DNA from 3 places in the Carbonatibacter coralli genome. Region 1 is predicted to be linked to each of the others. Evidence: riboswitches for the same ligand, from Rfam matches in the RefSeq annotation. Region 1 holds a riboswitch; each other region holds the start of a gene.

Region 1 (3,277 bases):
GTGGGGAGGGTATAGACTTCTGAAAGACGTCCGCTTGAACTTTCCACAATGTCCGGAAGGATCACAGAAGTCATCCTGCATAGCTCCTGCACTCAGAAATCAACCCGGACACCGGCAAACCCCGAAACCCCCGGAGTTCCGTAACCGAAAACTTCTTCATAATCCTCGTTCAGCAGATTTTCACCACGTGCAAACAACTGCACATTCTCATGAATGTCATAGGTTGCATTGACGTTTACGAGTGTATAGCTGTCCAGTCCCACGATGCTTCTGGCAAATGTTGGTGAAAACCGGGTGTCCTTTTGATCACCGTTGTAATCAATCCCCAGATTGACGTTTGCCCGATCTTCCAGAAAACGATAATTCACGTTCAGACTGGCAATATGCCGTGGTCGCCTGACCTGTTCTGTCCCATCCGCGGTTTCCGCGTTGGTGTAGGTGTAGCTGGCAATCAGGTTCAAATTGTCCAGAACTTCAGCATCTGCACTGACCTCAATCCCCTGTGCAGGAGAGGTTCCGCTCAGATTCACAGCAGTATTGCCCGAGCCTGTAATCAGGTTTGTCACACGGGAATTGAAATAGGTGAGATCGACAACAAGTCGGTCTTCGAAAAAGCCTTGTTCAACACCAAAGTCCCAGCTTTTGCTTTTCTCCGGTTCAAGATCGGGATTGCCAACAAAGGTTCCCGTGAAACCGAACAGCTCTGTCAAACTGGGATTTTTAACACCTGTGCCGTAGCTGCTGTGAAAACGCGTGCCTGTCTCGCGAAGGTTATAGGCCGCCGTTACACGGTAAGTCATTTCATCTTCAAAATTGTCACTGTCATCAAAACGGCCACTCAGGGACAAATGCAAATCGTCAAAGAGGCTCAGATTGTATTCTCCAGCAATGCTGTTGGTCTTGATATCAACCTCATTGGCCATCGAGGAAGTCTGAATTGTGTCCTTCTCGTGCTCCAGCAACAGGGTTGCGGCATGCTCTGCATCCGGGATACTCTCTGTTTCAAAGCGGTAGGTTGTTTCATAATCCAGCTTGAGCTTGTCGCCTTCGGAGGTAAAGGAGGTCGCATTGTTGCTTCGGTTTTTGCTGTCAACATCGGAAACAGCAACACTCGCACGGTGGGACCAGGCCCCTCCAAACAGATCATAGGCGACATTGGCACGACCATAACGCTGGTAAACGGTCGCATCGTTATCCAGATCAGTCAGTGACGACACATTGAAAATCGATCCGTCAGTTTCAAGAAACGAACGGGTGTAACGCCCTGTAAAATCAATATCGAGGTTCTCAATCGGTGTAACGCCGAAAGAAACATTCCCCTGTGAAATCGTATGCCCGTCATTTTCAGGATTACCATCATCTTCATCGGCATGGGATATACCATTGGTCGAAAAGCGGGATGCATCAAAAGCAAAGCGATAGCGCTCTCCTCCACCGCTGAAACCGGCATTCAGATCATGCGTTGCAAAGCTGCCGGCACTGGCGCTCGCAAAACCTCTGAAACCCTTTTGCCCCTTTTTCGTGATGATATTGATCACACCGCCGATGGCATCACTCCCCCACAGGGCACTTTGTGACCCTCTGAGAACCTCAATACGTTCAATGTTGTCCACCAGCAAGGAACCAAAATCAAACTCGGATCCCGCAGCAGGGTTGTTTACTTCGACACCATCAATCACCACAAGGGTCTGATTGGCTTCAGCACCACGGATACGAATCTGCGTAAAAGCCCCAAAGGAACCGGTTCTGTTTACAGCAAGCCCCGGAACATCCCTGAGAATATCAGAAACATAACGGTCTCCACGCCTTTCAATTTCTTCAGCAGTGATGACAGTCACAGCACTTCCGACTTCACTGGCTTTAAGCTCGATCCGGCTCGCAGAAACGACAATCTCTTCCAGTTCCTCAATTTCTTCTGATTGTGTTTGCCCTTCCTGTGCCAAAGCAGCAGAAACAATTGTTGCCATGGCAATTGCAAGCCAGGACGCAGTTGTCATGATTTTTCCAGAATGTGTAATGAACATAACTCTACCCTTGCCGCCAGACAGGCAGCACCGTTCTGCCGCTTTCAACAGGGCAAAGCCGCCAAAAACCCGGACAATCAGGTGTTCAGACACGACAACAGCCCTGCCAGACGGCAGTTGTTAAACATTTTCAGGATTGGGAGAGTGGATGGTTTGATACTCTGACCCAATCGCAGCAACACGATGTGCGTCACTGCGACGAATCGCAGTCATACCCGCTCACCCGGCAGATACAGAGTTGACGCGTTTGGGCAGGTCTTCTGGCTCGCGGGTCAAAACTCATCCCGGCCTTCCCGGACTTTCATCCAGTGGCCATAATTCCGGGCTTATTGCTCGCCGCTCACAGTTGCGGGGACAGCTACGGATCAGGATCCCTGTTGGGCAATTCCCTACCGTATTCCCTTTTAATCCCGAGAATCCATCTCACTCACGGGAACCACAAACATGCACGCATAGATAAAATGTGACGAAAAAAAGTCAATTCCCTTTTTTGCATCACGCGCAACAATCTCGCGATTTCACAAGAGAAAACACTGAATATTTTTATTTATTATCAGTGACTTAATGAATTTCATTGCTTTCCTTTCAAAATTCACAGCAAGCCGAAATCAGGGATATTGCTCCAAATCACAAATCTCTTTTCCAAAATAAAAATCAACATTAACAGCCAATGAGAGTTGTCATCGCCCGCAGTCCTGTTTTAACGTTCATCCAAGGGAACCTGGATGGTGGCGTCCCCAATCTCCTTGATCAGGAAGTCCGTTGAGTGCGCAATGCGCTGTCGGGACAATATTCCTGATTCTGCCACCAACAGCGCCTTTGCGGCCTCTAACAGGTTTCAAAAAATGACAGATACCGTCGCTCAAAAGATGCTCACAGATCTTGTCGGGCTCCTTCACGAAAATCTTGAAAACCCCGATACCAGCTGGAGTATCGGCTCGTTCGGAGCCATCGGCGAATACCACATTGATCCTGCAGAAAACAGAGAGGTTGTGCTCACCGAAACGGGGGGGGCCTCTGTAACAGATCGCGGTGGCCTGTCCGTCTCTCTTCCCGCCCGGGTCCACTTCGAACCCTATGAAATTCTGAGCAGCAGACGCGAGTTCTGGCTACAGGGCGGCAATTTCTGTATTCCGGCTGAAAACTGCACGGTCCATCAACGCTCTGTCCTGAGCGAGCTTGGTCCTGACCGGAGCGCTCTGCGTTCCTGTGACCGGGAAGCCGTGCTCTTTGATATGGGACTGAAACAGAGG
Region 2 (3,277 bases), on a different contig from region 1:
CTTTGCGCCTGCTGCATGATCAACGCGGGCGAAGATTACGCCACCGCCGTTGGTGACAGCACCGGCCAGACGATCAAGGGTTTCGGTTACAGAATAATTGCTTTTCTTGGTCACAAGGGAAGACGTCATTTCATCAGCCTGGGCAGTCAAAAGGGAAAGGGACAAAAGAGCGAATGTTGCCAGAAGCGTAACGAGCTTTTTCATTGGAATGCCTCTCTGTTTCATACATTGAAGGTGCCTGTCGTTTTTTCGCATGAAAAATCAAACATGATTTGTTTCGGCAGACCAATAACAACTCTGTGTTTTCCTGTGATATTTCTGTTTTGAATACAAAAAAGGCCTGCGACGTTGCAGGCCTTTTTGTGTCTTGGTGAGCGCGGAGTGCTTATTCCGCAGCTGCTTTCAGGTGCACGCCTGTCAGGCGGTTGCGCAGCTCTGTTGTGTACCACTCAATGAACTGGATCACGCCGTCTTCCTGCTTTTTGGAATAGGGACCAGGCGTGTAGGCCGGGGAGTTGATACCGATCTGGTTTTCCTCGACGATTTGGCGGTCTTCATCGTTGGTTGCAATCCAGACCTCGGTCAGGCGTTGCAGATCGTAATCCTTGCCTTCCTCTGCGTCCTTGTTAACCAGCCATGTGGTGCGGACTTCCGTTTCTGTCGGGCTGATCGGTGTGACGCGGAACAGCAGAACATGGTCGGACAGGAAGTGGTTCCATGTGGAAGGGTAGTGGAAGAACAGCAGGCTGCCTGCGTCCTTGTAGGGCAGGGTGCCCAGTGGCTTTGTCACAGCCACTTTTGTGTCCATCGTGTAGCTTTCGCCGGACCCCAGCAGAGGCATGCGGGCCAGACGGTACTGACCGTTGGCAGAAAGGTGGAATTTCGATTTGACGCCCGCGTTTTCAAAGCGTGTGACGTGTTTCATCACGTGTTCTGCTTCCCCGCCGCCGTCAACACCAGCAACATCGGGATCGTCCGGGAAGGTGCGCGTCAGGGACGGATGGCTGCCACTGCAGTGATAGCACTCGCGGTTGTTCTCAAAAACGAGCTTCCAGTTGCCTTCTTCAATGATGGTGCTCTCATAGGCAACCTTTGCATTGTTCAGGTCGTGTGGAACCAGATAGGCGCGCGCGGTTTCGGCAAAGCTGTCGAAATCGGGGGCACGGTCTGCGAGACAGATAAAGACAATACCTTCAAGCTCACGGCAATGAACGGTTTTCAGGCCGTGATCCTTCGGGTTGAAGCTTTCATCCATGTCGCGGGCGAACAGCAGGCTGCCATCAAGTTCGTAGGTCCACTGGTGATAAGGGCAGACGAGCTTCGGGGATGAGCCCTTTGCTGCAGAGCAGATGCGGGAACCGCGGTGGCGACAGGAGTTGTGGAACGCACGAATTTGACCATCGTTGCCGCGAACGATGATGACAGAATAGGCGCCAACCTTGTGGGTGACGTAATTGCCGGCTTTCGGAATTTCGCAAGCGGCGATGGTCAGAAGCCAGTCATTGTAAAAGAAGGTTTCCAGGTCAGCCTGATAGATGTCGGCATCATTGTAGAACGCCTGCGGGAGGGAATGGCCTTCCTTGTGCTGCGTTAATGCGGCCAGTGCTTTTTGTTCGTGCAACATGTCAATGTTCTCCTGAAAAACCGCGCCCCGCGGTTTGTGTTGCTGTTTAATCTTCGAATTGGGGACAGGGTGCCGTTAAGCAGGCCAGGTGAACGTCTGGTTCTCCGCTTTCAGCAGTATTTTTTTATGCTTTAGCAAGGCTGGTTTCCGGGCTTCAGGCGGGTTCTTCGTCAAGAACCTGGGGCAGATCCTTCCCAAGGAATGACCTCAGTGGAGTTGTTCTGCCTGTCAGCCTGTTACCGTTGCGGGGGCAGCACTGGTGTCTCACCAGTTTCCCAATTCTCTGCGTTTTGCAGCACCCTGCTAAAAATGATTTTTCTTCCTCTTTGACCTTTTAAGGCCGCTTAAAAACGACCCAATCTGAAAAATCTGCGAAAGGATGAAAAAGAAAATGCAAGGTGGCTTCTTCTTGGCTTAACTGAATTTGTCTGATGGTGGAAATGGCTCACCCGTTCAGGGTTCAAAAACGATGGAAGGCCCGCAATTGCAGGCCTTCTGTCAGGGGTTGAACGCGATTTCAGCAGATCAGACTTCTACTGCAACCTTGCCGATCGGGTTGGAGCAGCAGGCCAGAATATAGCCGTTTTCGACGTCTTCGTCGCTGATGCCGCCGTTGTGGACCATGTGGACCTCGCCCTCTGTCTTTTTGACCTTGCAGGTGCCGCAAACACCGAAAGTACAGCCGGATGGAATGTTGAGGCCAGCTGCCTTTGCGGCAGCGAGAACGGTGTCTGTCTGTGTACAGGTGTGGCTGACACCGGAATTTGTAAACTCGATGACCGCTTCCTTGTCATCTTCAAGGATAACGTCGTCTGTCTCGGGTGCGTCAGCTTCGTTTTCAACAGGAGCACCAAAGCTTTCCTGATTGTAGTTGTCCATGTTGAAGCCCATGGCGATGAGCATTTCGCGGACAGCCTGCATGAAGGGATCGGGACCGCAGCAGTAAACCTCGCGCTCCAGATAGTCCTGCGCAATAAAGCCCAGAACAATCTGGTTCAGCATGCCGCGGTAGCCGGACCAGGTTCTGAAGGGATCGTCTTCTTCCACAATGAAGTGAAGTTTGATGCCCGGAACGCGTGATGCCATGTGCTCCAGATCCGAACGGGCAATGATTTCCGAGGGACGCTTGGCGCAGTTCACAAAACAGATGTCCGGGTCCTGTCCGCGGTCGAAGAGATATTTGGTCATGGACAGGGAAGGCGTTACACCGGAGCCGGCGGAGATGAAGAGGTACTTGCCTGTCGGGCGGTTTGGAAGGGTGAAGATACCCGCAGGTCCCATGGCCTTGATCCTCATGCCCGGGCGGAGGTGATCCAGCATCCAGCGTGTGCCGATACTGTCCGGCTGTGCCTTGACGGTCACGGAAAGGGACAGGGGCCGGGACGGAGAGGAGGAGATGGTGTAGGTTCTGTAAACCGTTTCACCCGGTACGGGAAGTTCAAGCGTTACAAACTGGCCCGGCTGGTATTTGAACCAGGCCCCGGATGGCGCGCGAAAGGAAAAGGTCGCTGTGTTTGGTGCTTCGGGAACAACGGCGACACACTCAAGAAGTTCGTCATCCTTCCAGGATGGTGCCTCATCAAGAGTCTCAAAGTTTTCTTGCAAACCCATGCTCATCTCTCCGGATGTATATGTGATCAATAGTCTGGAAGC
Region 3 (3,277 bases), on a different contig from region 1:
CTCCGTTCAAGTCGTTTGATGGTCCAATCTGCGTCCTGGCGAATCTGCCTACCACACAGTCAGTCCTGTTCTCTGAGAGATAGCGCAATCAGTGAACAGATCAAGTCTTTTGCATGTATCTAACGAGGCCGTGATCACCAGAGCGGCTTGACCTCGAAACCATTGAAGCCCAAACTTCGCCAGATGACAAAGGGAGAGATCTGAAAATGAAAGCCCAACATCTTTTGCGCCATGCCGGAATGACTGCCCTGCTTTTCCTGCTGAGCCCGGCTCCCGTCCTGGCTGCCGATCAGGAAACCTCACTGAGCGGTCAGGCCATTCAGGAGCTCCTCACCGGGAACACGGCCAGCAACCGTCCGGGAGACAGCTTTGTCCATCAGACCTTCGAAGCCTCCGGCCGAACAGTCTACCGTCAGGGAGAACGGCCAACAGAGATCGGAAAATGGCGCGTCGAGGGCGATCAGTACTGCTCCCAGTGGCCTCCCTTCGGAGGATGGTCCTGCTACCGGATGACGTCGGAGCCGTTCGGTACGCTCAAAACGGGCGACACCATCAGGGCAACCTTTGTTGGACAGAGCACAGAATATCCCGTCCTGATCCGGATCAAGGGGTCCTGAAACCCGAATATCATCTGCCGATGACACTTTATCGCAGACATGAAGCAAATTTTGAACTTGCACTTTCCCATCTGTGCGGCATGATCGCGATGATGGTTTCGACAGAAAGACCAAGTCGAATAAAAGGGAACACGGTGCGGTGTAGCCATCAGGCGCCAAATCCGGGACTGCCCTCGCAACTGTAAGCGGTTAGCCAACCAGAAATACCACTGATTGCCAGACAATCGGGAAGGCTGGAGCGCGTTAGACCCGCAAGTCAGGAGACCTGCCATCATTTGAGTTCACTCAAACCCGGCGAGGTGCCCGGGGGAGGTCTAAAGGCTATGATCCATTGTTCAGCAGGAATCCCCTGCGCTGTAGCGTTCAACGCCCGTTTTCTGCCGTCCTTTTCAGGACAGCAACAGTCTCCTCTGTTTTTCGGAATCCCTTTCCCTGCCGGTGAGCGAACTCTCCTTGCGGCCAAACCACAGGCCTCATGCCCGAATCCTGAACCAGAGTTCTTTCATCAGGAGAAAAAATTCTGCAATAGCGCTTGAAAAAAGAAATGTTATAACATAACAAATTTTCTCGCTGCTTACCGAAAAATTCATGGAGAATATGGATGATCAAATCCGCACTCAAATTCGTTCTGCTCTCTGCAGCAGGCTTTGGCCTGTCTGTTGCCGCCCCTGCTGAGGGGCTGGGCACATCCCCTGTTCTTGCCGCTGAAAAGATCATGAACGTTGCCGTGCCTTTTGGCCCGAAGAGCACCGTTCCTGACCCCCGCGCCCGCCAGAATGGCTGGATGAGCAACCGGGCCGGAGTCTCGGAAACGCTCATCGGACTGTCCTATGACATGCAGCAGGTTCCCCGTCTGGCTTCCCGTTTTGAAAACCTGTCACCGACAGAGTGGAAAATCGTCATCCGCGACGATGTAAAGTTCCACGACGGCAGTCCGATGACAGCAGAAGACGTCAGGACTTCCTTTGAAAAACTCTCCGAGGAAGGTCATCCTGCGCACAACCCGCGCCTGCTGAAACTGCTGGATCTGTCCGAAATTGAAGTGCTGGACAGCAAGACGCTTGTTTTCAGAACAGCAAACCCCAATTCGGCCTTTCTCTGGGCTTTGACAGAACCTTCTGCGGCCGTTCTGAAAGACGGCAACGAAACACTGCCTATCATCGGAACCGGGCCTTTCGTCTTTGTCTCTGCTGATCCGGACAAACAGTATGTCACCCGCGCCTTCGGGGATTACTGGGGTGGCAAGCCAAAGCTTGACGGTCTTGTGTTCGACACCATCAGCGATCCTTCGGTCGCTGCACTGGCGCTTCAGGCCCGCGATGTTGATCTGGTTACGAACTACGCGGAACCTGACTTTGCTGCTCTCAAGGAGCAAAACAGTGGGCAACTCTTTTCCAACGAAACAACCCGGCTGTTCTTCTATCAGGTCAGAACCGAAGACGGTCCGCTGGCAAACAAGACACTGCGCCAGGCCGTGTCCCTCGGGCTGGACCGGGATCTGATTGTCAGGGCCGCACTGTCCGGTGTTGGCGGTGCTGCATCGAAGGCCCTTTTCCCGGCATCCATGGCCGCCTGGTCAAACAACAGTCTTGCCCTGCCCTATGATCAGGATGCTGCAATCCAGCTCCTTGATGAAGCAGGTATTGTTGACAGCGACGGAAACGGAATTCGCGAACTGGATGGCAAGGATATTGTCATCAAGATCCGCTCCTACGAAGGCCGTGCCGCCCTGCGCCCGACACTGGAAATCAGCCAGCAGATGCTTCAGCAGCTGGGATTGCAGGTCGAAATCGCCATGGGTGAATTCGGTGCGAACAATGACGCTCTCAAAGCCGGTGAAATCCAGATGCATCTTCAGGCATGGGGAACCGCTCCCCAGGGCGATCCGGATTACTTCCCGAGCACACTGGTCCGCTCTTCCGCCAGCTACAACTTCTCCGGCTATTCCAACCCGAAGCTGGACAAGCTTCTGGAAAAAGGGCGTGCAGAGTTCGACAACAGCAAGCGCAAGCCGTTCTATGACGAGATCCAGGCCATCATCAACGATGACCTGCCACTCATCCCCGTTTTCCACAAGACCCAGGTTTCTGTCGGAAACGGCAAGGTCAACGGCTATCGCATCCACCCTGCGGAAACCTATCTCGCTTCGCCGGAGCTTGATCTTGCAGAAGACTGATTCGAGCCTTCTTTCCATTGAGGGTCTGTCTGCCAGAATTGGCAGGCAGACCATTCTGCATGACATCTCCCTGGACATTGGCCGGGGAGAGTGTCTCGCCATTGTGGGCGGCTCGGGAGCAGGCAAATCCTGTCTGCTGAAATGCCTGATGGGGCTTGCAAAGCCTGCGACTCCCTTTGAAGGTGTCCTGACATTCAAGGGGAAAAAGCACAACTGGTCATCCCGAAAGCCTGCCCTTGTGGACCGCGCTGCAATCTCCTTTGTCCCCCAGAATCCCCAGGCCGGTCTTGATCCCCTCAAGCGTCTGAAAAGCCAGTGGGAACAAACCCTGCGCTGTTCGGCAGCAGAGTCTGTTTCGTCCCGGGACATCTCCGAGCTCTTTTCAGCCCTGAAACTCAAGGACCTGAAATCAAGTTACCCGCACCAGTGGAGCCAGGGCATGCAACAAAGACTGCTGCTTGCCTTTGCACTTGTCTCCTCACCC

What was found. A riboswitch is a leader RNA that binds a small molecule or an ion and turns the genes downstream of it on or off. The one in region 1 is predicted to bind cobalamin.
Region 2: it holds a riboswitch for cobalamin, as region 1 does, so the genes downstream of both, AAAH10_RS08000 (aromatic ring-hydroxylating oxygenase subunit alpha) here and AAAH10_RS15355 (TonB-dependent receptor plug domain-containing protein) in region 1, are expected to answer to the same signal.
Region 3: it holds a riboswitch for cobalamin, as region 1 does, so the genes downstream of both, AAAH10_RS01845 (ABC transporter substrate-binding protein) here and AAAH10_RS15355 (TonB-dependent receptor plug domain-containing protein) in region 1, are expected to answer to the same signal.

What each region holds. Positions count from the first base shown of each region.
Region 1 covers NZ_JBBUTJ010000010.1:1,792-5,068, reverse strand. The annotation lists gene AAAH10_RS15360 (DUF7676 family protein) at 1-74, opposite strand, end outside; gene AAAH10_RS15355 (TonB-dependent receptor plug domain-containing protein) at 93-1,997, opposite strand; cobalamin riboswitch at 2,258-2,481, opposite strand; gene AAAH10_RS15350 (DUF6925 family protein) at 2,870-3,277, shown strand, end outside.
Region 2 covers NZ_JBBUTJ010000002.1:543,698-546,974, reverse strand. The annotation lists gene AAAH10_RS08005 (DUF302 domain-containing protein) at 1-204, opposite strand, end outside; gene AAAH10_RS08000 (aromatic ring-hydroxylating oxygenase subunit alpha) at 386-1,624, opposite strand; cobalamin riboswitch at 1,746-1,942, opposite strand; gene AAAH10_RS07995 (FAD-binding oxidoreductase) at 2,150-3,235, opposite strand.
Region 3 covers NZ_JBBUTJ010000001.1:425,459-428,735, forward strand. The annotation lists gene AAAH10_RS01840 (hypothetical protein) at 207-617, shown strand; cobalamin riboswitch at 694-904, shown strand; gene AAAH10_RS01845 (ABC transporter substrate-binding protein) at 1,219-2,793, shown strand; gene AAAH10_RS01850 (ABC transporter ATP-binding protein) at 2,780-3,277, shown strand, end outside.